2 linked regions of the Funiculus sociatus GB2-C1 genome follow. The protein of the gene in region 2 interacts with the protein of the main gene of each other region in a pairwise test. Links are inferred from orthologs where the notes say so. Each region holds a gene or a part of one and is shown on either strand. Other genes may lie near its edges. The genes, in order: NDI42_RS21125 and NDI42_RS11520.

Region 1 (14,029 bases), on a different replicon or contig from region 2:
TTCCCGAAAATATTCACCTTCTACTCTATATCGGTAAAGTAGCCCCGGATACCTGTCAGAGAAGTTTAAGTCTTACCTTAGTGAAAGAGGAAGCGCATTGGTGTAAAATTTTTGATAGATTGGCAATCTGTCGTTTAGAGGCTGCAATGAGAACTTCTCTCCAGTTGCAGCCTCATCTACACTATTAGCCACTCCTCCAGATGTTTAAAACTGGAGGACGAAGATATCAAAAACTTGAGCGATCGCGTTTCCAAGCAGTATCCTTAAAAAAAACTAACTGTGAGAAGTGAAGCCTTATGGATGAGTTTATGACAGATGCGATCGCACAAGCAGAACAAGGACTCGGTGAGGGAGGAATTCCCATCGGTTCAGTTCTGGTAAAAGACGGGAAAATTGTCGGTAGAGGACACAACAAGCGCGTCCAAGATAGCGACCCCGTTACCCACGCCGAAATTGATTGCTTACGCAACGCTGGCAGAATCGGCAATTACAAGGATACAACACTTTATTCTACGTTAATGCCTTGTTACCTCTGTGCTGGTGCTGTCGTCCAATTTGGGATTAAAAAAGTTATTGTTGGTGAGTCTGCAACTTTCTCCGGTGCCAAAGAATTTATGGAATCTCATGGCGTTGAGGTGATAGATTTAAACTTGGATGAATGTAAGCAGTTAATGAGCGATTTTATCCAGAAAAATCCGCAGTTGTGGAATGAGGATATTGGAAAGTAATCGTTAGATTGCTCTTAATCAAAAGAAAAACTTTTTATTCTCAACCGCTTGAAACCGTTAACTTTTTATGATATTATAATCTTGATAAGGAAGAACTATCCCTAAGTATTTATTTAATCCAGATTTTATACTACCAGAAAAAAGCAATCTTTATTAATAAAATCTCCCTCCAACTCTCCAATTAAACAAGAGAAATCCCTCTGTTTCTTTGCCTACCTTGGCGTTTGAAAAATACCTCTCTCGCCCAGAAACCTATTAAACATCTCCCGATCAGGCAGAGAAGGCTGTGCGCCAGCAGTAGTTGCAGAAATAGCACCAGCAGCCGCACCCCACACCACCGCCTCCCGTAGAGAACGCCCTTCAGCTAAAGCCGCAGCCAAAGCACCATTAAAGGCATCTCCGGCAGCAGTTGTGTCAACCGCCTGGACTCTAAAAGCTGGAACGAAGAACTTCTCTTGAGAGGTTGCACAAAAGACACCGCGATCGCCCAACTTTACAATTGCGTTTCCCACACCCCAACTAAGTAAAATTGTGGCAGCTTTATCAGCAGCTTCTTGCCCATCTACGGGAAAACCCACCAACTGCCCCGCTTCCACTTCGTTAGGGGTAATGATGTCAACCAACGGGTAAAGCTGCTGTGGGATATCCAATGATGCTGGTGCGGGGTCGAGAATCACTCGGACACCAGCCTTTCGCCCTGCCTCGCCTGCTGCTAAAACAGCACTCATCGGTATCTCTAACTGTAAGAGTAAGGCGGCGGCTTCAGGTAACAAATTTTTCAGGCGTTCAACATCGTTCTCGTTCACGCGCCCATTAGCCCCAGCAACGATGATAATGTTATTTTCTCCAGCGTCATCAACAGTAATAATAGCGACACCAGAAGCAGCTGCCTCATCCACCAACACCGCCCCGGTATCAACGCTAGAAGCTTGAAGACCTGCCAGGAGTTCGCGCCCAAAACTGTCGCCGCCCAAACGCCCCACTATCTGAGTTGGAACCCCCAGTCGGGCTGCTGCTACCGCTTGATTCGCCCCTTTGCCACCCGCGGCGGTAAAAAAGTCATGTCCCCGCAGCGTTTCCCCGACGACTGGCAACCGATGCGATCGCGCTACCAAATCCATATTAATGCTGCCGAAGACAATTACTTTGCTCATGATGGAAGTATTGCTAATTGCTAATAGTTGCTTCTGACAATTAGCCATTAGCTATTAACCATTAGCAACTTTGTTTATTGCACCGTCACTGCTGCTTCCAAACCCAAAGTCCCCATAAGGCGGTCAATATCGAAGTGTTCCGCCATCATCTGGCGGATACACTCTATTTTGATCGGTTCGTGTAGCCGTACCTGACCAAAGGCACGATCGATAATTCCTACAGTTGTTAGCGTATCCAGGTCAACCGAGAGAATCGGGATCTCTAAATCTTCCGCGCGGCTGAGGATAAAGTGTTGCGGCGGCAGTTGACCAGTCAAAATCAGACACTGGGTAGAAGTTTCCAGGGCGGCTAGTTGGATGTCTGTGCGATCGCCTCCAGTTACCACCGCCATATTCATTCCCTTCCGGAAATACTTCAGCGCTGAGTTTACATTCATTGCGCCAATTGTCAAGCTTTGCACCATCAAATCTAACCGATCCGGACGGCAAAGCACTTCTGCCTTCAGCTGGTGTACCAATTCCCGAACGCTGACACTCCGCAGCAATTCACTGCGTGGCAACATTGCCAGCACCGGAATCCCCTGCCGTTCCAGAAAAGGACGCACAAACTTCTGGGCATCCTCCAGATTATTAGAGGGAATATCGTTAATCAAAACACCCAACAAGCGATCGCCCAGTCTCTCCTTAGCTGATAACAAAGCATCCACCAACAACACCGAGTGAAAACGCGCCACCAGTAAAACCGCCGCGTCAACAGCAGCAGCGACCTGTCCCAAAGACAAGTCGAACAAGCTCCCCTCCTCCAAATTACCCGGCCCTTCCAACAATACCAACTTTGCCCCAGGCACCATGCGATATTGCTCAAGAGACTCGCGATAATCCCTCTGGTCAACTCCCGATAAGCGTCTTTGAATTGTCTCCTCATCTAGAGACAGCAGAGTTGGGCAAACCCGGTTATCTGGTAATTTCAACACAGTTGCCAGTAACCGGACATCCTCCTCCATCGCATCCGTTTGCGACTCGCTTAAACAAGTACCTAGTGGTTTACCGTAGGCGATATCCAGTCCTCTTTCTTTGAGCTGGTGGGCAATCCCTAAGATTGCTGCTGACTTGCCACTGTAAGCTTCTGTTGACCCTATTAGCAAATATTTAGCTGATTTTGGCACACCCTCACTCCTAATTTTTACGGTGTTCAACTGTCTGCACGTAGCAGCTTGCGATAGAACGCCTGAGAAAAGTCGATTGAGCGAGTGCGCTTGTAATTCATAATTACGTCGATTAAAAAATCGACCAACTCCGAATTTGCCATCATCACTTCGTAACTCAGCTCCGCATTCCCATCAAACTGCAATCTGCAACGGGTAAGCTCTATGGGCATTTTAGAGACATACCAGGTGGCAACAAAAGGAATGCTTTCGCCGCCTTCTATTTTGCGATTACCTTCTAAAGATCCTTTTTGATACAAGCTAATTGCCAAGGGTAACATATTACGCTTGGTACCCTGGTAGTAGGGCATATAAACACTGACATCCCCTTGGGGTGCAGGCTGAAGTTGGTCGATTGACATACTGAAACTTTCCTCAATTTCCGTCTATTTGGCAGTCGGGTCTTCCTTAATTGTCTGCCAAGCCAGCATCCGATTGAGAACAGATTAGCTTAGAGTTTTTGCGTTGGAAAGTGGCGTTAAGGGAGATTTTACCTTAATATACCGCTCCGGCCTTCTGTCCACAGATAAATTTGCGAAAAAAGAAAACACAAGAAATTCCTCAATTTCCCATTCTCAATTCCTAATTCTCCAGTCCCCTAAATAAAACTTCCCATCTGCTGCCGATTGGTTTACTCTGGCTGAAGAATGCTATGGAATACCTCATGGGCGAAATCTATGACTCCTCTGGTTGCTAATTACTACTTGACCTATCGCTGCAACGCTCGCTGCCATTTTTGTAACATCTGGGCGTTAGAACCACCCCTAGAAGCTGACTTCAACACGATTCAACACAATTTACAGGACTTGCGGCGCTTGGGTGTCAAGTATGTAGATTTTACTGGTGGAGAACCACTGCTGCGTGCCGATGTAGGACAGATTTATTCTGAGGCTAAGCGGCAGGGATTCTGGACCAGCATGACGACAAACACAATTCTTTACCCCAAAAAAGCTCATGAAATTAAGGGGTTAGTTGACTTTTTGAATTTCTCCCTGGATGGTGCTGATGCCGAAACTCATGACTCCTCACGGGGGGTGAAGATTTTTGACACTTTGGTGGAGTCGGTGGAAATCGCCCATGCCTTGGGCGAACAACCCGTTCTGAATCACACCGTAACTGCCCAGAACTACCCCCACATCGATCAAGTAGGAGAACTGGGTCAACGTCTGGGTGCCAGGGTATGGCTCAATCCAGCCTTCACCGCTCACGACAACTACAATTCTAAAAAGAATCCCACCCCTGAGATAGTAGCCGCAATTCAAGCAAGTGCTAAGAAATACAAGAATGTTGGGTACAATAAGGCAGCACTGGCTTTTATTGAAGCTGGGGGGAATGATACCAAAAATCCCCGTTGTAAAGCGGTGGATGCTGTAATTGCTATTTCTCCTGACGACAAGCTACTCCTGCCTTGCTATCACTTTGCCCAAACAGGCGTTCCCATTGACGGTAAACTTTACGACCTCTATCGCCAGTCGGAGGAAGTGGAACAATACCGCAAATCTCAGGGCAAGCTGTCGGTCTGTGAAGGCTGCACTGTCTGGTGTTACCTAATACCCAGCTTCTTTATGGGTGTAGACAAGTATTGGTGGTTAAATCAAGTAACATATGCCGGAGAATTCCTGGCCCGAAAACGATTCTTACAACGAGCTTGAACCGCTCGATTCTCTTTTGTCTGAATGTAGAGACGCAATTCAGGGCGTCTCTACAGAAGAATTTGAGAGCGAGTTTTTTCAGGGACTAGCAGGACGCCGCCGCAAAGCGGCGTTTGCCTTAACGGTAATTTGGGGCAGTACTGTTGCTCTGCATTTTATTGTCTGGGGTTCATGGTTAGTTGTGGGACTGACAGCGTTGCTGTTTATTCAGGCATTGCGCGTCGTGTTTGCTCGCCCCTTAAAGCTCCCGGAGCCTTTATCTGAAGAAACCAAAGACCAATGGCCTTATGTTTCCTTGTTAGTGGCGGCCAAAAATGAAGAAGCCGTTATTGGCAGATTGGTGAGGACACTGTGTAATCAAGATTACCCCGTAGATCGGTATGAAGTGTGGGTGATTGACGATCACAGCACTGACCGAACGCCACTATTGTTAGAGCAACTGGCTAAAGAATATCGTCAGATGAAAGTGCTGCGGCGACCTGCTAATGCGAGTGGCGGCAAGTCGGGGGCGCTTAATCAGGTGTTACCTTTGACGCGGGGACAAATTGTCGGGGTGTTTGATGCTGATGCTCAAGTGCCAACCGATATGCTGCGGCGAGTGTGTCCTAGTTTCCAGCGGGAAGCGGTGGGAGCAGTGCAGATGCGAAAAGCGATCGCAAACGCCTCTCTCAATTTCTGGACGAGGGGCCAGAAGGCAGAAATGGCATTCGACACCTTTCTCCAGCAGCAGCGGATCGCTATTGGCGGTATTGGGGAACTGCGCGGTAACGGTCAGTTTGTCCGCAGAACTGCCCTGGAAAGCTGCGGCGGGTGGAATGAGGAAACTATCACCGACGACTTAGATTTAACCTTCCGGCTACACCTTGACCAGTGGGATATTGATTTTGTCATCTTTCCAGCAGTACAGGAGGAAGGCGTTACAAATGCGATCGCGCTTTGGCATCAGCGCAACCGTTGGGCAGAAGGCGGATACCAACGGTATCTGGACTATTGGCGGCTTTTGGTATCAAACCGTATGGGAACTTTAAAAACCCTTGATTTATTCTCATTTACGATCATTCAATACATCCTCCCCGCGGCCGCCGTACCAGACTGCTTAATGGCTCTTGTCCGGAATCGTCCCCCCGTCCTCGCTCCCATTAGCAGTTTCGCCATCACTCTTCCCCTACTAGGGATTTTCATCGGACTGCGCCGGATTAGTAAACAGGAGAAATTCAGGGCATCCAACTTTTTCGATACCTTAGTCGCTACCCTGCGCGGCGTTTTTTATCTGTTCCACTGGATACTGATCATGGCTAGTACCACCGCCCGGATGTCCGTGCGACCAAAGCGCTTGAAATGGGTCAAAACTGTGCATCATGGCACTGGTGACGAAAGCTTGGAGTTTTAATCTCTTTAGCTAGTGTCTAATGGCAAAAATTAGCTATAGCAATCCTATTTGAGTTGTGAAGCACCCCTTCAGATACCCGACTTCTTAGAGAAGTCGGGTATCTCGCCTTCATGAATCATTTAAGGCTGCTATAAATGACTTGCTCTCGTTAAAAATCTACATAATCATCATCTTCCCACTCTTGCTCTGGCTCAGGGGTAGGAGAAATAATATCTTGGGCTGGCGGCTGCGGAATTTCAGGTTCGATTAACTCTAAATCGCCGTTTTCATTGACAATATCACCATCAAAATAGTCGGCAAGGCGTTTGGCAGCGATCGCTACAGCTTGAGTGTCAGAACGCACTGCCAGTTCATCCTCCTGCCAGCTAGAAGCTGCTTGCACTGAGGGTGGAGTACGTTCAGCTGTTAAATCTTTTTTGTTAGCCTCTATCCTCTCCTGCGGTGGAACCTTTGACGGCATCTGGTTTTGTGAAGGCAAGGCTTGATAGTTAGCAGCACTATCCTCCTTCACCTCCAAAGAAGGCGGTGTTGTCCCCTGACTGGAAGTTTGTGACTGGGCGGTTGATTGCGAGTCAGTCGCAGTCCCAACTTGAAAGTTAACCTTGACCTTATGCTGAAGAACCTCTTGAAAAGCAGCTTCCAGGCTAGCTAATTTGGGTTTGGCATAATTGTTGAGCAATTGCGCCGAACTGATACCGACACAGGCTATTTGACCTTTGATATCTAATAGATATCCGTGTTGGCTGAAAAGGGCTTTACCTGGGAGTGGGAGACGATCCAGCACCTGTTGCCAAACTTGCTCAAGTTCGGATTGTTGACCAACAACCGTACTTTGCGTCGTTGGTGTAACACTTTCGGCTTGTACGCTAACAGCGGGCGCAGAAACAGGGGAAGCGGGTTGTGGATTTTCACGCTGTGGGGGCGGTGTCTGCTCTTTCTGGGATAAATTGGCAGACGGGCTGGGTTGGGCTGGTGTCGCTAATCCAGTCGATTTGGGAGTTTCCGGTTTCGCAGGCTGATTGTTGACTCTAAACTCCGGAACTTGGGCGACTGATTTTTGGCTTTGAAGAGAATCTGGCAATAATCCCAACAGCGTCACTTCTAGCCACAGACGCGGCTGAGTAGTATTTTTAATCTGGACTTCGCTATCTTTAAGGTGCTTTTGCCCCAGCAAAATTGTTGAAATATCTAAACCTTCAAACTCACACAACGCTTTCCAAGTTGGAGCAGTCAAAGCAACTAAGTCAGGGCGGTTGGGAGCTTTTTTAGCTATTAACAAATCGCGGTAGAAACCAGCAAAATTCTGAAGGACAATCAAAGGCTCTCTGCCCCTGTCCATGAGTTTGCGTGTCTTGTCGAGAACAGCTTCCGGATTGTTAGATGCGATCGCCTGCAACAAATCCATTAAATCTCTTTCTGGCACCGCCCCTACTAAGTCCCAAACGGCTTCCACCGTCACCTGACCGGATAATAAACTTAGTTGGTCGAGGAGACTTTCCGCATCCCTCAAGCCTCCCTGAGCTACTTGCGCCACCAGAGTCATCGCCTCCACGGTGATATTAATATTTTCCAGATGGGCAATCTTTAAGAGATGACCCACCATTGCCTCTAGGGGAATGCGACGAAAATCAAACCGCTGACAGCGAGAGATAATCGTCGGTAACACCCGCTGGGGGTCCGTTGTCGCCAGGACAAAGACTACGTGCTTAGGTGGCTCCTCCAGCGTCTTCAGCAAGGCATTGAACGCCGCCGTGCTGAGGCTATGAACCTCATCGATTACATAAACCTTATAGCGACACTGGACTGGGGAATATTGAGCGCGTTCGATGATTTCCCGAATGTTATCTACGCCTGTGTTGCTGGCGGCGTCGATTTCAATCACGTCCAGCGCGGAACCTTTAGTAATTCCAAAGCAAACATCGCAAACTCCACAAGGCTGATCCGTAGGAATATTGCTAGAAAGACAGTTGAGCGACTTTGCCAGAATTCGGGCGCTGGAAGTTTTGCCCGTCCCTCTGGATCCAGTGAATAAATAGGCAGGGGCAATGCGTTTGCTGCGGATGGCGTTGGTGAGAGTTTGGGCGATCGCTTCTTGTCCCACCAAATCCGCGAACGTCTGAGGGCGATACTTGTGATGCAGGGGTTCGTAGGTCACGGCATTCAGAAAGACAAGGACTAGAGCAACAGTTGCCCATAAAAGTCTAGCGTGTTGGTCTGGTTAAACCCTGCTGTGTTAATCTACTGTTGCTTTATTTTATTTGGTTCGGTTTTCTAGAAACTTTTATTCGAGTTAACTGGACAAAAGGTATGATGGGCAAGTATATGCGGCACTATCATCAGTTCAAGCCAGTTGGGTAGAATCTGAGGAAGTGCGACGGGAATGGGGCAAATGTTAAAGCAAATATGGCGATCGCTTGTAAGGTGGTTTCAGCGTTTATTTGGTTCCGACAACAGGCGGAAGCCTACACCGTCTTCGTTTCAACCGGAAACCCCTAAACCCCTGTCCGATACAGATTATGAATTTTTGTATACCCAACTGCTCGAAGGTGTAACGCATGGTTGGCAGCAGCCACGAGTTTTGCGTTTTTTTGAAAGTTTGGGCGATCGCGGCAGCCAAGCCCAATGGGTAGGATGGTTGCGTCGCTTTGGCGATAGATTATTGGCTTCACCTGTGCCAAATAATGAGTTAGCAGCGCGGATGGTGCAGTTGGGTCAGATGGGGTGCGGCGAAATTAGCGATGTTTCCTATGAGATTGGGATGCAGCTATTGACTCGTTCTCCGGCACGAATGGGACAAAGAGAGCCTGTCTCTGAGCCTGTCTCTGAGATATTCGAGTACGAGGAGTACGAGCGCACTGAAGAAGCTCCGCCAGAAAATAACCAGCCAGAGGAAAACCCAGAACTCAAGACAGTCACGTTGGATGAGTTGTTTGTAATGTTAGAGCAGGATGCTGGGTTACGCCAGCAAGTCGCCGAGCAACTGCAAATTGACACAACCGATCCACAAGTGATTATTCAAGCATTGGTTAATCAATTCAATGCTGCCGATCAAGAGAATGCAGACCAACCAGCAGAGGAAGTATCCCAGCAAGCATCAGACGAAGCAGAAGCTTGGTTAAACCAAGGCGTTCAGCAAGTTCTAGCAGAAAATTTTCCAGAAGCGATCGCCAGTTTTGAGAGAGCCACCCAACTTAAACCCGACAACGAGGAAGCTTGGTACAGCAAGGGTATAGCCCTATCGCACTTAGGACAGTTTGAAGAAGCGATCGCTTCTTTAGACAAAGCTCTGCAACTCAAACACAACTATCCCGAAGCCTGGAACCTGCGGGGATTTGCCCTACAAAACTTAAACCGATATGAAGAAGCGATCGCATCTTTAGACCAAGCGCTGCAATTCAAGCTTGACGATTGGCAATCTTGGATAGGTCGCGGCAATTGTGCCGCCAATTCAGTTAGTTATGACCCTCTGTTGGCTTCCTTAAGTCAATTGGCTCAAAACAATCCAAATTTGAACCAGCGCGGCTTTGAAGGGCAAATAGCTTGCTATCAGGAAGGGTTAAAATATGTCACCCAAGACAGCGATCCGGTCGGCTGGGGCATATTACATCAAGCTATCGGCAATGCTCATCATCAGAAAGGGCAGCGAGATTTTATGATCGATCCCTATTTTCACCAAGCTTTAGCCGAATACCAAGAGGCGCTAAAAACCCTTACAGAAGAAAATTTTCCAGATGCGTACCAGGCGATTTTGCAAGACATCCAGCAACTTCAGCTGGCTTTAGGGGAAACAAATGACGATATTTCCTCACCCAGTTAAATTGAAATACGACTGCGATCGCCCATAGTTCATTTTTTTTAATAGAATTGGCTGTCGTCAGTAAAATAGAACCAACCCAATCCAACACTCACTCCAACGACTGGGCAGATTTTCCCATCATTGGCAGCATCTAACTTTTTGTTAACCATCAACAACTAACAACTACCTTGATGCCCTTCTCACGTAAAATCAAAACTCTTTACACCGATGGAGCTTGCCGTGGCAACCCTGGCCCTGGCGGCTGGGGCGTTGTGGTTTATTTTAATGATGGATCGGTCTATGAAATGGGTGACGCAGATCCTGCAACCACAAATAACCGCATGGAAATGCAAGCAGCGATTGGTGCCTTAAAACTTGTCACTGCCACCGGACAACAAGAACCAGTCACACTCTACACTGATAGCGAATACCTGAGAAACGGTATTACCAAATGGGTTAAAGGCTGGAAAAAGAAGGGTTGGAAAACCTCGGAAGGTAAACCCGTTCTCAACAAAGACCTCTGGGAAATTCTTGATGAACTCAATTCCCAGCATATCGAGTGGCGGTATGTGCGGGGTCACGCAGGAAATGAAGGAAATGAGCGCTGCGATGAGATTGCCCGCGCTTTTGCCCTTGGCCGCGCCCCTGACCTGCAACAAACACAACCAGATGCCTTAATTAGTTCACAGGCTACCGATTCCATCGATCGGGAAACGATACAATCGAGTGACGTATCTTCTGACCCTCCTAACCTCGGCCTTGTCATGGTAGACTCTACTACTCCTCCGTCTCTTGATTCTCTGGACAATCTGCCCCGTGAAGTGAGAGTCGCCCAACTTCGCAACTTGATAGAAACTCTCCACGTAGCTGATGAAATAGCTGCTAAAGGCTATCTGATTACTAGCTCTGAATTAGCCGATCTAATGGATGTCAATGCCAGTGCTGTCACCAGTCGCGGCGACAACTGGGGTTGGCGCAATTGGGTGGTATCGCGAGTGCGCCGCGAGGGAAATCAAATTCTCTGGCAGCTGGAACGAGTGGATGAGGTAAACAGTAATTTTGAAGCAAGTGCTAATAGCTAATGGCTAATTGTCAACAGCCATTAGCTATTAGTTTATCCATAATTCCGCCCCCGCCACTGCTTTGGAGTGCGGAAGGCAGACAAGAAAATTCGCAACACTGCCAAGGGATCTGCGAGAGGAGAAAGATAAAAGTAAACAGGTAAATGCAGAAACGGAAAATTTCGCGTCTCTACACGATCGTTTAAGGGGGCGACATGGGGCGATCGCATGAAGCTTTCATATGAGGGCGCGATCGCTAAAAGCAAGGCAAACCTAATCAAAAGCAGAAATAAGTTCAGCCCGGCTGCCGCTAGGACAGGTATTGAAGAATTCCCCATTACCAGCCAACTTAGTAAAATAAAGGATGCTAATAGGGGTAGACCTTGAGTGCAAGTAAGCAACCACAAATCGCCCCATATCTGACCACTTGATGACGCATCTTTGAGATCAAGCGATCGCCCCCACTCATTCCAGGTTTCAGCTGCTCCCTCATACATCCGCACCTTCAAGACCTTAGCCCCATCCAGAAAGCCCACCTTAAAGCCACCGGAAGCGATGTTACGAGCAAGAGTCACATCGTCACAAAAAGAACTCTTAGCACTGGTATACCCCCCCACAGCCTCTAAAACCGAGCGACGACACAGGAAACACTGACCATTCGCCATCACTCGCGACGGATCTTGAGTATTTGTCCCCGCCGGATCGAATCGGTACAGTAGAGTCATTAACAGTGCTGGTTGCAGCCACCATTCCCCAGGATATTTGAGGATAAACTGCGGCGACAGAGAAACCAAATCGTAACCTTCCGCCTCTGCTGCCTTTACCAAACCAGCAACTAAGCCCGGACTAGGCTGAGTATCGGCATCAAGACCCAAAAACCATTTTGGGGATTGGGAATTGGGGATTGGGGATTGGGAATTGGGGATTGGGGATTGGGAATTGTCCCCAGCCCCTTGTCCCCAGTCCCCAGTCCCCAGCCCCCAGTCCCCAGCCCCCAACCCTGCCATATGCAAAAAGCCATTATGCAAAGCCCAAGGACGACCCACCCAGCCAGAGGGGAGAGGGTCATCATTAATTAGGCGAAATCGGGGGTCTTTTTGCTGTGCTGCTTTTACTAAATCTGGCGTTCCATCTTGGGAACGACTATCAACGACGATAATTTCTCGGACTTCGTAGCTTTGGCGCGTTAACCCTGCTAAACAAGGACTAATTCGCTCTGCCTCGTTTAAAGTAGGAACCACCACACTGACTGCACCGAAAAGTTCCGGCGTGGCAGTGTGGGGTTCAACAGGCGATCGCCTAGAAGGCCCTTTCAACAGCCGCGAAAGCAGAATAAATGCTGCTGGTGCTTGAATCAACAGCAGCAAGAGCGATATTGCGCTCTGTAGTATTAACCAATCGACGCTCACTTCACCGCCACTTTGACTTGAGTAACTGGAATTTCTGGCTTCATACTGGCAGGAGTTTCAGTTGTGGATTCTTTTACATCTGCTGGTTTTGCCAACTGCCATAGTGTCAAAGCCGGAATGACACCGACAATAACTCCCAACGAGACTGGTATCCAATACCCAGCGGCCAAGCTCAATCCAGCTGCATAACCAAAGTTACTTAGATAAATGGTGAGTGGGAAACCCAGCTGACTGCGCTCCAATAGAATCGGTGTCTTTCTCCACAACATTGCTCCCACACCGATAAATAGCGAGCTAGTGCCAAACCAACCCGCATAGTTTCGGTAGGGTGTGCCAAAGAAGGCTCCTGGGTGTTCCCAATACCAAAAAGGCACCATCGTCTGACTCATTGCTGGCTCCAGGGCAAAATCCCAAGAGGTGAACATCATAGCAGCAAGAGCGATCGCGCCCACATAGCGAACCAAACTTGGATTTTGCCGAGTTTTTAGACCCGCACAAGCAATTAAATAGGAAACCAATCCCATATAAAACCAGGACAAGGGAATAGTGAAAGGCACCAGTCCACCAATCTTATACCCCAAGCCATTCAGGTAGCTGTAGTCCCCAAAGGGAAAGCCTGTACTGGTTCCCAGCAGTTCGCTCCCCAAAGACAGACACACCGCTGGCAACATGAAAGTCAGCCAGTGCCATAGCCCCAGCTTTCTGTACGCATAAATGGCAACGGCGATGGTTCCCAAGACGATATTAACCACGCCACCCCCAGCCATACTCCACTGGAATGCAGTCTGCCCCGTTTCCCCTAAATTCATAATTAGTTCAGGATGGGGTACGACCAGCACCAGTCCCGCCAGTCCAAAAACCATCGTTACAATATGACCAACCAGGCAGAAACGCTCGACAGTGACAAGTTGCTTCATTGCAAAATTCTAAGTTGATATTTTCTTAATAGTAGTTTACAAATGTTTGTCAACTAAACCCACCAAAAGCAGCAGGGGCTTTTGCTAATAGTTAGCGAACAGTTGGAAAGTTCCAACCTTCCAACCTTTCAACCTCTAGCGACAACCTATAACAGTTGCAATCAATTCGTCATCTTCGGCGGACAGGAGGGGAAAGCAGTTAAGATATTGGCAGCAACACCCAGTAAGAGCCAGCGGCTTTTTCACAAAAAAAACTGTTGGTCGTCTCTGTTCTAGGCTGGCTCTACAGTGCAGCTTAGCCTACACCATCTGCTTCATGGTTCTTCCAACATGACTTCATTTCTGCCTAAAGAAACCAAAACAGCGATCCGCCCAGTTCAATACCGCGATCTGGATGCGATCGCACAGCTTGCCGCCGAAGAACTTGAGGGAGGGAACCCAGCCTCCTCAACGGCTCTTGCTACGCAGGTACATCGTGTTAGACCCTGGTTTGGTCCGCTGAAGTTTTTGAGTTGGTTTCCCAACCCTTGTCAGCATACCTTTAATGTTTATGTCGCGGAGCAGGATAACCAGATTCGCGGCACGATTCAGGTGTCACCTTTTAACCGCACAGGCAGCACTTGGCGGGTTGAACGGGTGTTAGTGGAGACAGGAAGCCCGACGGAAATAGGCTCCGGGCTGTTGCGTCATTGCTTTGAGGCGATCGTCGAAGCTCGT
Region 2 (15,340 bases):
AAGCAACGGGACTTTCACCTTTGTTGGGTCAGGTGTTGATCAATCGGGGTATGGAAACGTACCAAGAGGTGCAAGCATTTCTGGAACCAGAATCGCAGGTTTTGCCTTCACCATTGGAGGATTTTCCAGATTTAGCAATTAGTGTGGAATTGTTGAAAGATGCGATCGCATCCAGTGAAAAAATTGCTATCTGTGGTGACTACGATGCTGATGGCATGACTAGCACTGCTTTGTTACTCAGGGCGCTGCGGTGGTTAGGCGCACAGGTAGATTATGCCATTCCTAGCCGCATGAGTGAAGGCTATGGCATTAATCGGCGAATTGTAGAAGAATTTCACCGAGAAGGTGTTGGGTTAATTTTAACTGTAGATAATGGCATTTCAGCGTTTGATCCTATTGATAGAGCGCGACAACTGGGTGTAAAAGTCATTGTCACCGACCATCACGATATCCCAGAAAAACTGCCGCCAGCTGATGCCATTCTTAACCCGAAACTAATTGCTGAATCTTCACCTTATCGGGGTGTTGCTGGTGTTGGAGTTGCCTATATTTTGGCAGTAACGCTTGCTCAACAACTGGGTCAAGCTAAAGGCTTAGTAAAGCCACTTTTAGAACTATTTACTCTAGGAACCATTGCCGACTTAGCGCCTTTAACTGGTGTTAATCGTCGCTGGGTAAAGCGAGGTTTGCAACAGTTGCCGCATTCGCAACTAGCAGGGGTTCAAGCATTGATTCAAATGTCTGGGGTACAGCAAGGAACGGAAAACAGTGAACCAGAAAATCCAAAATCTGATCCTCTCCTAAAAAAGGGAGGATTCCAAAATGCAAAATCCCTAAAGCCGGAGGATATTGGTTTTCGCCTTGGCCCCCGAATTAACGCTGTAGGGCGCATTGCTGACCCCCTAACCGTAATTGAGTTGCTGACAACTGATGATATGGGGGTGGCGCTGGAAAGGGCGATGCAGTGCGAACAAATTAACAAACTTCGTCAGCAACTATGCGAGGAAATTGAACAAGAAGCTGTTGCTTATGTAGAGACATTCCATGCAAGTTCTCTAAAGCAAGATCGGGTTTTGGTTGTCGTTCAACCAGATTGGCATCATGGCGTGATTGGAATTGTTGCTTCCAGATTAGTTGAACGCTACGGCGTTCCGGTGTTTATCGGGACTTATGAGGATGAGCAACACATTCGGGGTTCAGCGCGGGGAATTCCTGAATTTCATGTGTTTGAAGCTTTGCAGTATTGTCAAGATTTATTGGGGAAATTTGGCGGACACAAGGCAGCAGGCGGCTTTTCTATGCCAGCGGAGAATTTAGAAGCATTTCGAGAACGCTTGTGCATTTTTGCTAACCAATGCCTCAAACCCGAACATTTAAAGCCATTGCTGAAGATTGATGCCCAGGCTAGCCTGGAGCAAATTAATCTCAGTTTATATCAGCAGATGGATAGTCTTCACCCCTGCGGTATCGAAAACTCCGACCCGATTTTCTGGACTCCTAATGTTCGAGTTGTGGAGCAAAAAATTGTGGGGAAAGGTCACGTTAAACTGACCGTGTTGCAGGATAACCCAGTTTACAAAATTAAAGCGATCGCGTGGCGTTGGGGCGATTACTTTCCTTTGCCGCCGCGAGTCGATATCGCCTACAAATTGAAAGAAAATTTCTGGAATGGCAACACTACAATTGAGCTGGAATTAGTAGGTGTCCGACTTCCCAAAATCTCCTCACTGGCTTCGCCGCAGCCTCAAGCCGAATTTTACTACAACCAACGTCATTACACCTGTAGTCTGAACGAGTCTTTAAAAGAGTTAAAAATTAAAAATAATCAAGGTAAAGTTCTAGCTATTCAGCAAGGACAAAGAACCGGGCTTTTAGGGACAACAGCCGCAGATTCCGCCCAAGTTGATGTTACTGAACCGAGGTATTTTCACCTAATTAAGGCTGCTCTCAAAGCTTTGAACCTACCCGGAAGAAGTACATAACTTATCTAAAAAGTCAAGACCTTTAAACGCAAAGGCTCGCTAAGAGACTCACAAAGGGGCGCAAAGTTTTAATTACCCTCTGCGTACCTTTGCGCTTCCCTTAGCGAGCCTTTGCGTTTAAGATTCACTTTGATTACAAACGCTGGGAATTTAGAGGTCGCCGTTGCGAAATGCCAGCACGAAAATGACCGCTGGGCCAGCAAGCATGATTAGTGCCACAAAGGTGAGCTGAGCAATTACTTCCCAGTTGAGGTTGCCTAAAGAGCTGAAAAATTCCATGTTTCCTGCCTTTGATGAGGGTATTTACTACGTATAGATTTAACTGGCAAAGCTGGAAATTTTGCCATCTAATCTTACCTAGCGATCGCTCCTTTATTAAAGCAAGTTTACAAAAGTATAATAAACGACAGGAATTGCGGGTAGCCGTCTTGAACAGCTACTAACGAAAAACCGTTAAGCTCAAGAAACGAGAACTTTTTGAAAGATTTTGAACAATGGCGACTTGGGGCTGTGTTAAGCAATGTGGAGCCTGCTGTCATCTTGACCCAGCAGACCGACCAGACTTGGATGAGTATCTTACCCCAGATGAGTTACAGCTTTATCTGAGCATGGTGGGTGAAGGGGGATGGTGCGTGAATTTTGACCATGCGGCGCGAGAATGCCGGATCTATGCAGACCGTCCTCGCTTCTGTCGGGTGCAGTCAGATGTTTTTGAGGATTTGTATGGTGTTGAACCAGAGGAGTTGAACGACTTTGCAATTGAATGTTGTCGCGAGCAGATTGAAGGGGTTTATGGCGATCGCTCTTTAGAAATGATCCGCTTTAACAGTGAAGTTGGCTTCTGAGAAGGCTTTGTAATTTAAAAAGCTTGATATTTCGACACACATCTGAGAAAATGAAAAGAATATGAAAACTATGCAGCCTTAAGCAGAACTAAAGAGTGAAACTATCTACATTGCCTCCCAGCTTGCCTACTTTAGAGCGTCCTATTGAACCAGCGAAATCTGCACAAATGCGCCAGTCTTACCAGAAGCCAGCAGCATCTAAGCTGGAAGGTTTACCCTGGAAAGCGTTCAGTTCGACGTTCTTGACAATCTTTTTGGCAGAAATGGGAGACAAAACCCAGATAGCAACTCTGCTGATGAGTGCGGAATCTCAGTCACCTGGGCTGGTTTTTGCAGGTGCAGCAGCGGCACTCATCGCTACAAGTTTACTAGGGGTATTGTTGGGGCGTGCTCTGGCAACCAAGTTCTCGCCGAAAACCCTAGATACGGCAGCTGGAGTTTGTTTGCTGTGCGTTTCTGCGATGCTGTGCTGGGATGTAGTGCATTTTTAAAGCTTTTTCGTTTCCAGGCAGCTCCTGGGAATGTTAATAGTGAGGCTGGTTTTCACTGGTGTAGTTGGATTAATTATTGAAGCAGGCACCTCCAAAACAGCGTTATTAGGCTGAGCCTGGTAATGAGGATAAATTAAACAATAAGAAATACTTATGGATTGGCACCTTTTAGGAATTAGTTTTATTACGGTATTTTTGGCAGAGATAGGAGATAAGAGCCAATTTGCAGCGATCGCGCTCTCTGGCAGTTCCAAATCTCCCCGCGCTGTATTTTTTGGGACAGTCACAGCACTGCTGTTGGCTAGTTTACTGGGAGTTCTGGCAGGAGAAGGGGTATCGGTGCTGTTTCCGGCGCGGATGTTGAAAGCGATCGCGGCAATTGGATTTGCCTTGATTGCTGTGCGCCTGCTGTGGCCTAATGCCAATTCGTCAGAAGAATCGGAAGAGGCACTATAACATTTGCCATTTTCTTAAACCCGCCTCCGTGGGCTTGATTTGTGTAGCTCCATTTAGTCTTTTGGGCGCTTTTTCTTACGGGAAAACATAGGGAAGACTTAATATAGAGTCATCCGTTGATTGCTTCCCATTATGAGCTATTGCCTCAATCCAACTTGCCCAAATCCCCAGAATCCTACTGATACAAAGTTTTGTATCACTTGTGGCACCAAATTGCTGCTCAAAGAGCGCTACCGTGCTATCAAACCCATTGGACAGGGAGGCTTTGGCAGAACTTTTTTGGCAGTGGATGAAGACAAACCCTCAAAACCGCCCTGCGTTATTAAGCAATTTTATCCCCAAGCCCAAGGCACCAGCACCGTTCAAAAGGCAGTTGAGTTATTTAATCAAGAAGCGGTGCGACTGGATGAACTAGGCAAACATCCCCAGATTCCAGAACTGCTGGCATATTTTACCCAAGACGATCGGCAGTATTTGGTGCAAGAATTTATCGACGGGCAAAATTTAGCCGAAGAACTATCAAAGGTCGGTGCATTTAATGAAACTCAGATTCTCCAATTGTTAAACGATCTATTACCTGTGCTGCAATTTGTGCACAATCATCAGGTAATTCATCGGGATATTAAGCCAGAAAATATTATTAGGAGAAGCCGAGACACACGTCTGGTTATTGTCGATTTTGGCGCTTCTAAATTTGCCACAGGTGCCGCTCTACTGAAAACCGGAACCAGCATTGGCAGCCCCGAATATGTAGCACCAGAACAAGCTAGAGGCAAAGCTACTTTTGTCAGCGATATTTATAGTTTAGGAGTCACCTGCATTCATTTATTAACCCAGATGTCTCCATTTGACTTATATGATATCAACGAAGATGCCTGGGTGTGGCGACAATTCTTAACTTTTAAAGTCAGCGGTTTTTTAGGTAAAATTCTAGACAAAATGCTGCAAACTGCTGTCAGTCGGCGCTATCAATCAGCAGCAGAAGTGCTTAAAGACTTGAATCAAGAGCAGAAGCAAGCAACGACACCAACAGTTGCGACACCTGCAAAGCCTGTTCATCAATCACCGCCAGCGACAACACCCGTTGTTAAAACCTCAGCTAGCAAGTCTAACAGCCTAGTTGATGATGAATTGGCAGAGATGCGATCGCAGTTTCTGGAAGCTGGCACGTCTAAAAATGAAAATCAAAAATCTACTCCCCAAAAAGCCCCATCCTCTAATCCTGCACAATCAAAAAGCCAAGTTGATCTGGAATTGGAAGAATTAAAATCTCAGTTTTTAGGCTCTCCAAAACCCAAAAAACCGCCAACTGAGACTTAGCAAAGTTATATTTTGTAGGGTAGACTATACTTACTATAAAAAATTAACCTTTAGAGGTTATAATACCCTTTCTTAAGCTTTCCGATAAAAATGAACTTGAAAAATTATCATTGCCAATGGATTGCATCTATAGCGCTTTTAGCAGGTTTAACCCTTTCTAGTTGCACTCAAGAAGCTAACGTACCTGTAACTAATAATTCTCCCAACTCACCTACTTCTGAAACTACTTCGCCTTCTCCTTCGGTAGATGGAAATACAGCTTCCCCTAGTCCATCTGATAAAGCCACATCTGAAAAATTAGGTGTATCGCCTCAAGCAAATAATTGTCCAAGTAATGCGCCGATTAAGGGAAGAAATACTAAAAAACGAGGTAAAGTCTACACTGGGCCAAAGGCGAAAAATTACGACAAAATCAAGCCCGATATCTGTTTTCCAAGCAGGAAAATAGCGGAGCAAGCTGGCTACAAATCTCCCAAAGAACTGAAGGAGAACGAAGCCAACTAAAATCAATGGAATCCCTCGCCGTTTTATTTCCTCTTGTGGATGAAGAGAAAATTTAATAGTCATAGGACGAGTATTCTCCACTCGTCACAGCCTTAACGCGGGCAGTAAAACCAGCGGATCTAAGAGCATCTACAGTACGTTTGTGATTTTGCACCCAGAATGCCTGTCCCAGGCGCACAAACTTGCGCTTGTATTCACCCGCCACAACTCCAATTACCGGAACTTTTGCTTTACTCTTGTCGCCTGAATGTTCTTCCAAAAGAATTAGCAGGTGCTTAAGTTTTGCCTCATCATTAATTCGCTCAGGTGTCAGTTCCACCATCACCAAATGCTCAGCATCAATTTTCACATTATCCTCATTGTGATTCTTTGGTTGTTCTGAAAAAGTTGTTTCCTGGGGCTGAAATTCAGGTTCTTCTTCTACTAGCGGCGGTGTTACTTCCGCTATTACCAATTGCTCCGCTGTAATCAGCTTAATTTCTTCCACAATCACTTGCATCTGATCTTCTCGCCGATCCGCTTTGCCAAAGATAATTAGAGGCGTATCTGTTACTAATAATGAATTGATTATTTCATAAGTTTGGGGAAAGACTACAGCTGAGGTTTGACCTGTTATGTCTTCCATTTGTAGAATCGCCATGCGCTCATTCTTCTTAGTAGTCACCTGCTTAACTTCTGTGAGCATTACAATAACAGTGACCTTTGACTTCGCCCGCGCATTCTCCAGTTGGCTGAGATTAATAGGAGCAGGATCTAACCCCGCGGCTAATTTTTCTACAGATTTAAGAGGATGGTCAGTAACATAGAAGCCCAGCAGTTGTTTTTCCATCTGCAACTTCTCTGTTTTGGAAAAATCTTTCACCAGGGGCGCTTTGGGAGCAGATTCAAAAGCAGGACTAGCAGTGTCTTGAGTGGAGGTCGCCCCTCCAAAAAAGTCAAACAGATTTCCCTGACCGATTTCTCGGTCTTTGGCCCGGGATTGCGCCCAATCTACTACTAAGGGGAGGTCATGGATTAATTGGTTTCGATTCGTTTCGATACTATCAAAAGCACCGCATTGGATCAAAGCTTCTAAGGCGCTGTTTTTGACAGCATGGAGGTTGACGCGATCGCATAAATCAGCCAATGACTTAAAATTTCCCCCCTGATCTCGTTCTGCCAAAATACACTCAATCGCTCCCAAACCTAAATTCTTCACCGCAGACAGCCCAAACAAAATCTTTTCTTGCAAAGGCGTAAAATCCACAAGGGAGCAATTAATATCCGGTTGTTCCACCTTAATTCCCATAGCCAAACAGTTAGCAACATATTTCTGTACCTTATCGGTATCGCCACTGTTAGCGGTCAGCAATGCCGCCATATATTCAACCGGATAATTTGCCTTTAAAAAAGCAGTTTGATAAGTAACATAAGCATAAGCAGTTGAATGGGATTTGTTAAAACAGTACTCGGCGAACTTCACCATCTGTTCAAATAAATCTTCAGCCAGTGTGCTTACAATCCCGTTTTTTGTAGCTCCATCAATAAAAAGTTGCCGCTGCTTCTCCATTTCATCAGCTTTTTTCTTACCCATTGCGCGGCGTAATAAGTCAGCTTGACCTAAAGAATATCCTGCCAAATCTTGAGCCATCTTCATGATTTGCTCCTGATAAACAAGAACACCATAAGTCTCCTCAAGAATTGGTTTTAATAACTGATTTGCATAGACAATTTCTTCTCTTCCATGTTTACGATTAATAAACAAAGGAATTAGTCCAGCGTCTAATGGCCCCGGTCTATATAGAGCTAGAATTGAGGAAATATCTTCTATGTTCGAGGGTTTTAGGTCGCGCACTATCTGACGCATTCCCGACGACTCTAGCTGAAAAATACCTTCTAAATCACCTTCTTCTAACTTTTTATAGGTACTATGGACTCCTTTTGGTCGTTTATTAATTTCGCCTTTTGATAAAATTTTATAAGCTTTTCTTTCCTCAGAGGTTACATCATCAGGATCTATAACGATATTTCGGTGCTTCTTAATCAAATCAATCGTATTTTGGATAATCGTTAAGTTTCTCAACCCCAGAAAATCCATTTTTAATAATCCCAGGGATTCCAGATCCTCCATGAAATATTGGGTAATTACAGAGCCGTCCTTATTCTTTTGCAGCGGTACAATTTCATCTAGCGCTTGCTTGGAAATAACTACACCAGCGGCGTGTACACCAAAGGTTTTGTTTGTACCTTCAATCCGCATCGCCATATCAACCCAATGGCGAACTGTTTCGTCTGATAGGTACTTTTCTCTAAACTCTGGGGCGGGTGAATCGTCACCAATCATTACTTTAAGTTTGGTTGGCTTTCCTCGCACCACGGGGATTAATTTCGCCATTTTGTCTGCTTCCCCATAGGGAATATTTAACACTCTGGCGACATCTTTTAAAACTGCTTTAGATGTTAAACGGTTGAAGGTAATAATTTGTGCTACTCGCTCTTTTCCATACTTTTCGGTAACGTATTGAATTACGTCATCCCGCCTTTCAATGCAGAAATCTGTGTCAATATCAGGCATAGATTTCCGTTCTGGATTTAGAAATCGCTCGAATAGCAGTCCATGATGTACTGGGTCAATATTAGTAATTTTTAAGGCGTAAGCTACGAGAGAACCAGCAGCAGAACCACGTCCTGGCCCTACGGGAATGCCATGATCTCTGGCGTATTTGATGTAATCCCAAACTACTAAAAAGTAAGTAGAAAAACCCATCTGCTGAATCATTTTTAATTCATAATCCAGCCGTTCTCGATAAACTAAACCAACGTCTAAATAAGAACGAACTTTAAATCTTTCGCGCAGTCCTTCTCTGGCAGTTTCTTCTAAGTAGGTGTCAATTGTGTAACCTGATGGAATAGGATAGTCGGGAAGGCGTGGCTCGTCGAAAATTTTGTATTGCTGGATTTTTTCAGCGACTTCTAGGGTATTTGCGATCGCTTCCTCAATTACCTCGTCCGGTAGATGATCTCGAAACAGTTGTTTCATCTCTTCAGCAGACTTAAGGTACTCAGTCCCGCTGTAGCGCATCCGATTATCTTCGGAAATTAATTTCCCCGTCTGAATACATAACAGCGCATCGTGCGCTTCTACGTCGTTGCAGGAGATAAAATGCGAATCATTCGTAGCAATAATTTTAATGTCTAGTTCCCGTGCAATTTTGACAATTTCAACGTTAACAAGCCTGTCTTCCTGAGAACCATGATCTTGAATTTCTAAATAAAAGTCTTCGCCAAAAACATCTTTGTACTCTTTAGCAACTCGGCGAGCGATATCTGGCTTCTCTTGGAGAATTGCTTGGGGAATTTCACCGCCTAAACAAGCACTGGTGACAATTAAACCTTCCCGATACTCTTTTAAAAGTTCTTTGTTAACGCAAGGACGCGAAAATATTCCTTTGCCTTGAACCCCTTCTAAATGAGAAATTGTTGTTAATTTAACTAAATTTTTGTAGCCTTGAGTATTTTTAGCTAATACGACTTGGTGATATTTTTTTCTACCTCGCTTTTGTTCTTTAATATCGCCATTCACTACATACATTTCATTGCCAATAATTGGCTTAATTGTTTTACCGCGACAAACTTTTATTAGTTCAATTGCGCCATACATAACGCCGTGATCCGTGAGAGCGATCGCAGGCATTCCCAATTTTATTGCTTGATTTACCAGTTCGGGTAGCTGACTAGCACCATCAAGCAAACTGTAATCACTGTGAATATGTAAACCTACGAAAGACATATTATTTTACTAATTACTAATTGGTTTCCTCATTCCCAAGCTGAGCTTGGGAATGATTACAGGAGGCAGAGTCTCCTATAATCGTCTATTTAAAATAAGGGTGGGTTTTCCTAACTCGTTTATACTTCGAGCGAGAGCCTCTAGAATTGCGTTCCCAGGCTCTAGCCTGGGAACGAGAAAGATAGCTAATCTAATTGCGGCGTGTGTAGATGCCAATCAGTAGATTGCTCATAGGCATATGCTACTTGCAAGAGTAAATCTTCTCGCAAAACATTGCTAATCAATTGCACTCCAATCGGCAATCCCTTTTCATCAAAACCACAGGGTACACTTAAACCAGGCAACCCAGCAAGATTTAGCGGGATAGTCATCAGGTCATTCAAATACATACCCAACGGATCTTCTGTGTTTTCTCCTACTTTGAAAGCAGTTGTAGGAGCAGTGGGACATACTAAAATATCAACTTTTTCAAAAGCCCGCAGAAAGTCTTGTTTAATCAAGGTGCGGACTTTTTGGGCTTTGAGATAATAGGCGTCGTAGTAACCAGCTGAGAGAGCATAAGTACCCAACATGATCCGGCGCTTGACTTCCTTTCCGAAACCAGCGGCGCGAGTCTGGGTGTACATCGATAGAAGATTGTCGGCGTTTGGTGTGCGGAAGCCGTACTTTACTCCATCGTACCGAGCGAGATTAGCGGATGCTTCAGAAGGAGCAATAACGTAATAGGTGGGCAAACCGTAGCGGAAGCGGGGACAGGAAATTTCTTGAATTTCCGCTCCCAAATTTTGCAGTTGCTCAATAGCTTTGGTAACAGCTTGCCACACAGTTGAGTCTAAACCTTCGCCAAAGGTTTCTTTAATAAAACCAACTCGCAACTGACCTCTCGGTTTGAAGTTTGGCCTGAGAGCTTTGGCGTAGTCTGGGATTTCGACTTTGAGACTGGTAGAGTCTTTGGGATCGTAACCTGCGATCGCTCTCAATAAAATTGCTGTATCTTCTACTGTGCGTCCAAACGGGCCAACCTGATCCAAAGAAGAAGCAAAAGCCACCAATCCATAACGGGAAACTAACCCATAAGTAGGTTTCATCCCGACAACGCCACAGAAAGAGGCTGGTTGACGGATAGAGCCACCTGTATCAGAACCGATAGCTACAACACACTCTTTTGCCGCCACCGCCGCTGCTGAACCGCCAGAAGACCCTCCCGGCACGCGATCCAAATCCCAAGGGTTAGCAGTGACTTGATAGGCTGAGTTTTCCGTAGAACTACCCATCGCAAACTCGTCGAGATTGGTTTTTCCCACCATGACTGCACCAGCGTCAGCCAGTTTTTGCGTCACCGTTGACTCGTAAGGGGGGACAAAATTTTCCAACATCTTCGAGGCGCAGGTAGTAGGAATTCCATGCGTACACATATTGTCCTTAATGCCAATAGGAATCCCCGCCAGCAGCCCAATTTCTTCCCCGGCGGCGATTTTGGCATCCACTGCACGAGCCTGTTGCAATGCTCTATCTGCTGTTACGCACAAAAAACTATGCAATTTCGGCTCTAGCGCCTGAATACGGTCTAAAGCTTCTTGGGTAATTTCTACAGCTGAGCGTTCTTTGCGAATGAGTTGTTTATGCAACTCGCGGATGGATGCCATGCCATGACCTCGTTTCGATTCACCGTCTAGATTTTTAGTATAGGTTACGCCAAAGACGCGATCGCTTTCTTGTCGCTATGATTCCCTACTGAGACAGGCGAAATGCTTGTGCCGTGCGGATTTTACAGTTGATTAGGCGTAAATATTGAACCCATCCCTGCTTTCCTGCTTCCGGGGAGGGTTTGGGGGTGAGATTGCGGAAAATTATGGGAATTAAGCGGCGATCGCGCTTGGTATCAGTATTTTTCTTGGGAAGCGATCGCGTCCTTCTCATTGTTCCGCCACCCCGCAAGTCGAGCATACTGGATCGTGTTAGCAACATCAGCCAGGTAATTTATGCGTCGAGTTCAACTTTGGGCGATCGCCCCCACTTTCTTCCTAATGGCGGCTAAGAAAGCATTGAAACTAGCAATGTTGTTATTGTGTCTAGCATTGTTCGGCTGGTCAACGCCAGCGCAAGCAGCTACCCAAACCAGTCCGCGATTGGAAGAGCAAGTTTTAGAGATTATTCGCAAGCACCCAGAAGTAATTCTGGAATCTGTTCAGGCATACCAGCAGCAGCAACAACAGCAGGTTCAGCAAGCACAGCAAGCTTTTTTGCAAGATTTAAAAACTAATACTAAAGCGGTGATTGGAGAATCTCCCACCACAGGGGCAATTGATTCCAAGGTTGTGCTGATTGAGTTCTCAGATTTTCAATGTCCCTATTGTGCCGAAGCTCATAAAACACTGAAGCAATTAATAGAAAAGCATCCAGGCGAAATCGCTTTAGTGTACAAGCATTTTCCCCTTACTCCAATTCATCCTGAAGCCATGTTAGCGGCTAAAGCTGCTTGGGCTGCAACTCAGCAGGGCAAATTCTGGGAGTACGAAGACGCACTATTTACTCAACAAGACAAATTAGGTGAGGATTTGTATCGAGATATTGCCCAAAAGTTGAATCTTGATTTGGAGAAGTTTGAGGACGATCGCATTCTTGCCGATCCCGCCATCCAAGAAGATATTCAACTTGCTGAATCTTTAGGACTCTCTGGCACACCCTTCTTTGTGATAAATGGCGAAACTTTTTCAGGTGCGGTGCAGCTATCAGATATCGAGAACGTATTAGCTAGTGTAAACAAATCTTGAAGTAATTTAGGCATTTGATTCGATTTTGAGCGATTGCTTGTATATTGCGATCGCTCACAAACTGAATCTGAGATTGCAGAAGTTTGAGCGCGATCGCCTCCGGCTACAATGAACAAGAGACTTTTACAGAAGTAGCAGCTAAAAAGAATGTGGTAGAAAGATAAATTTAGTGTTGGATAAATTCTAAATTTTAGACTAACGTTTATTTTTATTAAATTCGGAAACTTTAGGAAGCTTCTGTCAATCTATTTGATATAGACAGCGTTATTTCTCTTGTCAGGAAATTGTAAGGTGATTTATGCGTCGGATTCTATTTATGGCATTTGCCCCTATCACTGTACTGGCGACCTTCTTTCATTCAGTTTTTCCCTCTAGCCCATCTCTGGCAGGCGTTCCAGCATCCACTCAAGGAGGATCTACTTTGTTGGCACAAGCGAGTTACCTTTCGCCTTTGGAACAAGCTGTTATTGTGGAAATGAACAAGGCGCGGACAAATCCCGCCGCTTATGCTGCTGTGTTGGAAAAGTACAAAAAGAGCTTTGTTGATAGCAAGCGAGTTAAATTGCCTGGTAACGTCTATTTGCAGACGCAGGAAGGCGTGAGGGCGGTTGATGAGGCGATCGCATTCTTGAAATCAGCCAAACCTGTGTCAGCTTTGAGTGCATCCAAAGGGATGTCTTTGGGTGCAAAGGATCTCGTCAAAGACCAAGGCCCAAAGGGTGCGACAGGACACACGGGAAGCGATCGCAGTACCCCCTTTACTCGCATCAACCGCTATGGTTCTTGGCAAACCACCGCCGGGGAAAATATCAGCTACGGTTCCAGCACAGCCCAAGATATTGTGATGCAATTAATTATTGATGATGGAGTAAGCGATCGCGGTCACAGAAAAAATATCTTTAACTCCGCTTTTAAGGTAGCTGGGGTGGGCTTCGGTTCTCATGCTAAATACAGAAATATGTGCGTGATTACATACGCTGGAGGATATAAAGACAAATAGTTCAAATGGTAATTGAGAAAGGCAAAAGGCTCTCATGCAAAATGAAAAAGTGAAGAATTATTGTGCCTTTTACCTTTTACATGAGAACCTTATTTATGCCTTACACTTCTTCCCCAGCTCATCACCTCAGCGTCCGCGTCCAAGGACAGGGGTTTCCCATTCTGTGCTTGCACGGTCATCCCGGTAATGGTCGCAGTATGTCTATCTTTACTAACCACCTCGAAAATCGTTTCAAAACTATCGCCCCAGACCTCCGGGGATATGGCAGTAGTCGCTTCAATGGGGATTTTACTATGGGCGACCATTTGATTGACCTAGAGGCGCTTCTAGACCGCTTACAGATCGAACGCTGTTTGATACTAGGATGGTCGTTGGGGGGAATATTGGCGATGGAGTTGGCGCTGGGGCTAAAAGAGCGAGTTAGCGGTCTAATTTTAATTGGGACAGCAGCCCGTCCCCGTGGCAGTCATCCGCCGATTAGTTGGCAGGATAATTTTTACACGGGGCTGGCTTCGATTTTGAATCGCATACAGCCTGGGTGGGAGTGGAATATTGAGACGTTTGGGAAGCGATCGCTCTACCGCTATCTAATCCAGCAACACACGCCGAGTACCTACAATTACCTGGCATTAGAGGCAATGTCAGCTTATTTACAAACCTCGGCTGCTGCCAATCGCGCCCTCAACACAGCCCTGAGAACTGGGTATAACCGACTGGCAGACCTAGAGCAGATTCCTTGTCCGAGTTTGATGCTGGCTGGTGAATGCGATCGCCACATCACCCCGGTTTCGAGCTTAGAAACTGCTCGCCACCTCAAGGATTGTGAATGGCATTGCTATCCCAACACCGCTCATTTATTCCCGTGGGAGATTCCCGATTTGGTCAACAGAGACATTGATAACTGGCTCGACACCCACCCCCAGGTAGTAATGCCCGCCTGAGTTTAATCCAAATCTGGGGTTGCTACCCACTTCTAAAGCTCGCTACCTAGCGGGCTTTGTTTATCTAATCCCATTCGGTGTGAGGGTTAATTGAGACGAAGCAAACACTAAGAAAGCTGACCGCTAAAAGTAGGTGTTCTTTTGCGGTCAAAACGCTCCCCCGAATCGTCGTAAATGGTTAGCTTCTCTGGCTTACAGCGCTTCACTACCACCTTAATACCGTTGGCACTTTCGTGTTCTAGGTCTTCGATGTAACCAGCCTTGGCTGCGTGGGCTTCTTGGCTGCTGATGAAAGGGCCGAAGTAGTAAGTACAGCGAGGGTTGTCAGTGACAATCTCAACCCACCAAGCCCGTCCAAAGAAGTGGAGAATGCTAATCAAGAATTCCTTCATGGTCTTTGCCTGTTTTAAGGGATGCGATGCAATTTTCTAAATTTGCTATTGTTTACACTTTGTTATACTCTGACATGATTCTTTTTTGAAGAGTCTTGTAACAGATTATCAAAGGTAGATTTTATTCGACCAGCGTTGACGGTAAATTTCGTAAAGAGCCATTGCCGCTGCCACTGAAGCATTCAAGCTAGGAGTCTGTCCCTGTAAGGGAATGGAAACCAGGAAATCACAGCAGCGTTGTGTCAGCAAACTCAGACCTTCACCCTCAGAACCAACTACTAATACTACTGGCCCAGTGAATTGAGTTGTGTGTACCATTTGACTACCTTCAGCAGCAGTGCCGTAAATCCAAAAGCCAGCTGCTTTTAATTCTTCCAAGGCGCGAGACAGGTTGACGACTCTGGCCACTGAAAAACTTTCTAAAGCTCCAGCTGACACTTTCATCACAGCTGATGTGATACCTACTGCCCGTCGTTGAGGGATCACTAATCCCTGCGCTCCCAAGGCTTCTGCTGTGCGAATAATTGCTCCCAGGTTATGGGGATCGGTAATGCCATCGGCTACTAACAAAACTGGCTGTTCTGAGACGGATTTGGCATTGGCGATTAAGTCGCCCAATTCAGTGTAAGTATAGGGAGCGACTTGAGCCGCTACTCCTTGGTGATTGGCTTGGTTGGTGATTTGATCTAAGCGTCTCGGTTCTACTTCGTCAATTACGGCTCCCCTTTCTTTGGCTTGCAATAGCAAGGTATGAAAGCGAGGATCGTAGCGCAGGTTGGGAAGTATCCAAATTCGGTTAAGCTGGCGCTGGTTTTCTAGAGCTGTGAGGACGGGATGCCGACCATAAATCATGTCTGTTTCTTCCT

Evidence for each region.
Region 1: the proteins of NDI42_RS11520 (region 2) and NDI42_RS21125 interact in binary tests that used the Escherichia coli proteins (3 or more experiments, as listed by UniProt). The link is inferred for Funiculus sociatus GB2-C1 from one-to-one orthologs.

The regions. Positions count from the first base shown.
Region 1 is NZ_JAMPKJ010000054.1:18,793-32,821, forward strand. What follows is about bases 5,782-8,773. They hold NDI42_RS21125 (DNA polymerase III subunit gamma/tau), read right to left. Parts: upstream 8,285-8,773; coding sequence 6,278-8,284; downstream 5,782-6,277. Other genes in these bases: NDI42_RS21120 (glycosyltransferase family 2 protein), read left to right, coding at 5,782-6,129; NDI42_RS21130 (tetratricopeptide repeat protein), read left to right, coding at 8,519-8,773. Also shown: NDI42_RS21095 (nucleoside deaminase), read left to right, coding at 297-728; rbsK (ribokinase), read right to left, coding at 941-1,930; NDI42_RS21105 (DRTGG domain-containing protein), read right to left, coding at 1,957-3,048; type IV pilus biogenesis protein EbsA, read right to left, coding at 3,075-3,449; NDI42_RS21115 (radical SAM protein), read left to right, coding at 3,765-4,739; more of NDI42_RS21120, read left to right, coding at 4,693-5,781; more of NDI42_RS21130, read left to right, coding at 8,774-9,946; rnhA (ribonuclease HI), read left to right, coding at 10,117-11,007; NDI42_RS21140 (glycosyltransferase family 2 protein), read right to left, coding at 11,040-12,395; gamma-carotene 1'-hydroxylase CruF, read right to left, coding at 12,392-13,312; NDI42_RS21150 (GNAT family N-acetyltransferase), read left to right, coding at 13,643-14,029. UniProt on the Escherichia coli protein: Part of the beta sliding clamp loading complex, which hydrolyzes ATP to load the beta clamp onto primed DNA to form the DNA replication pre-initiation complex.
Region 2 is NZ_JAMPKJ010000019.1:66,994-82,333, reverse strand. Bases 5,451-9,753 are described here. They hold NDI42_RS11520 (DNA polymerase III subunit alpha), read right to left. Parts: upstream 9,368-9,753; coding sequence 5,651-9,367; downstream 5,451-5,650. Other genes in these bases: gatA (Asp-tRNA(Asn)/Glu-tRNA(Gln) amidotransferase subunit GatA), read right to left, coding at 9,553-9,753; NDI42_RS11525 (sunset domain-containing protein), read left to right, coding at 5,451-5,598. Also shown: single-stranded-DNA-specific exonuclease RecJ, read left to right, coding at 1-1,982; psb30 (photosystem II reaction center protein Ycf12/Psb30), read right to left, coding at 2,133-2,261; NDI42_RS11545 (YkgJ family cysteine cluster protein), read left to right, coding at 2,477-2,827; NDI42_RS11540 (TMEM165/GDT1 family protein), read left to right, coding at 2,923-3,318; NDI42_RS11535 (TMEM165/GDT1 family protein), read left to right, coding at 3,472-3,774; NDI42_RS11530 (serine/threonine-protein kinase), read left to right, coding at 3,907-5,094; more of NDI42_RS11525, read left to right, coding at 5,185-5,450; more of gatA, read right to left, coding at 9,754-11,013; NDI42_RS11510 (hypothetical protein), read right to left, coding at 11,099-11,335; NDI42_RS11505 (DsbA family protein), read left to right, coding at 11,350-12,141; NDI42_RS11500 (CAP domain-containing protein), read left to right, coding at 12,440-13,141; NDI42_RS11495 (alpha/beta fold hydrolase), read left to right, coding at 13,237-14,082; NDI42_RS11490 (DUF1816 domain-containing protein), read right to left, coding at 14,190-14,474; 23S rRNA (guanosine(2251)-2'-O)-methyltransferase RlmB, read right to left, coding at 14,583-15,340. UniProt on the Escherichia coli protein: DNA polymerase III is a complex, multichain enzyme responsible for most of the replicative synthesis in bacteria. This DNA polymerase also exhibits 3' to 5' exonuclease activity. The alpha chain is the DNA polymerase catalytic subunit.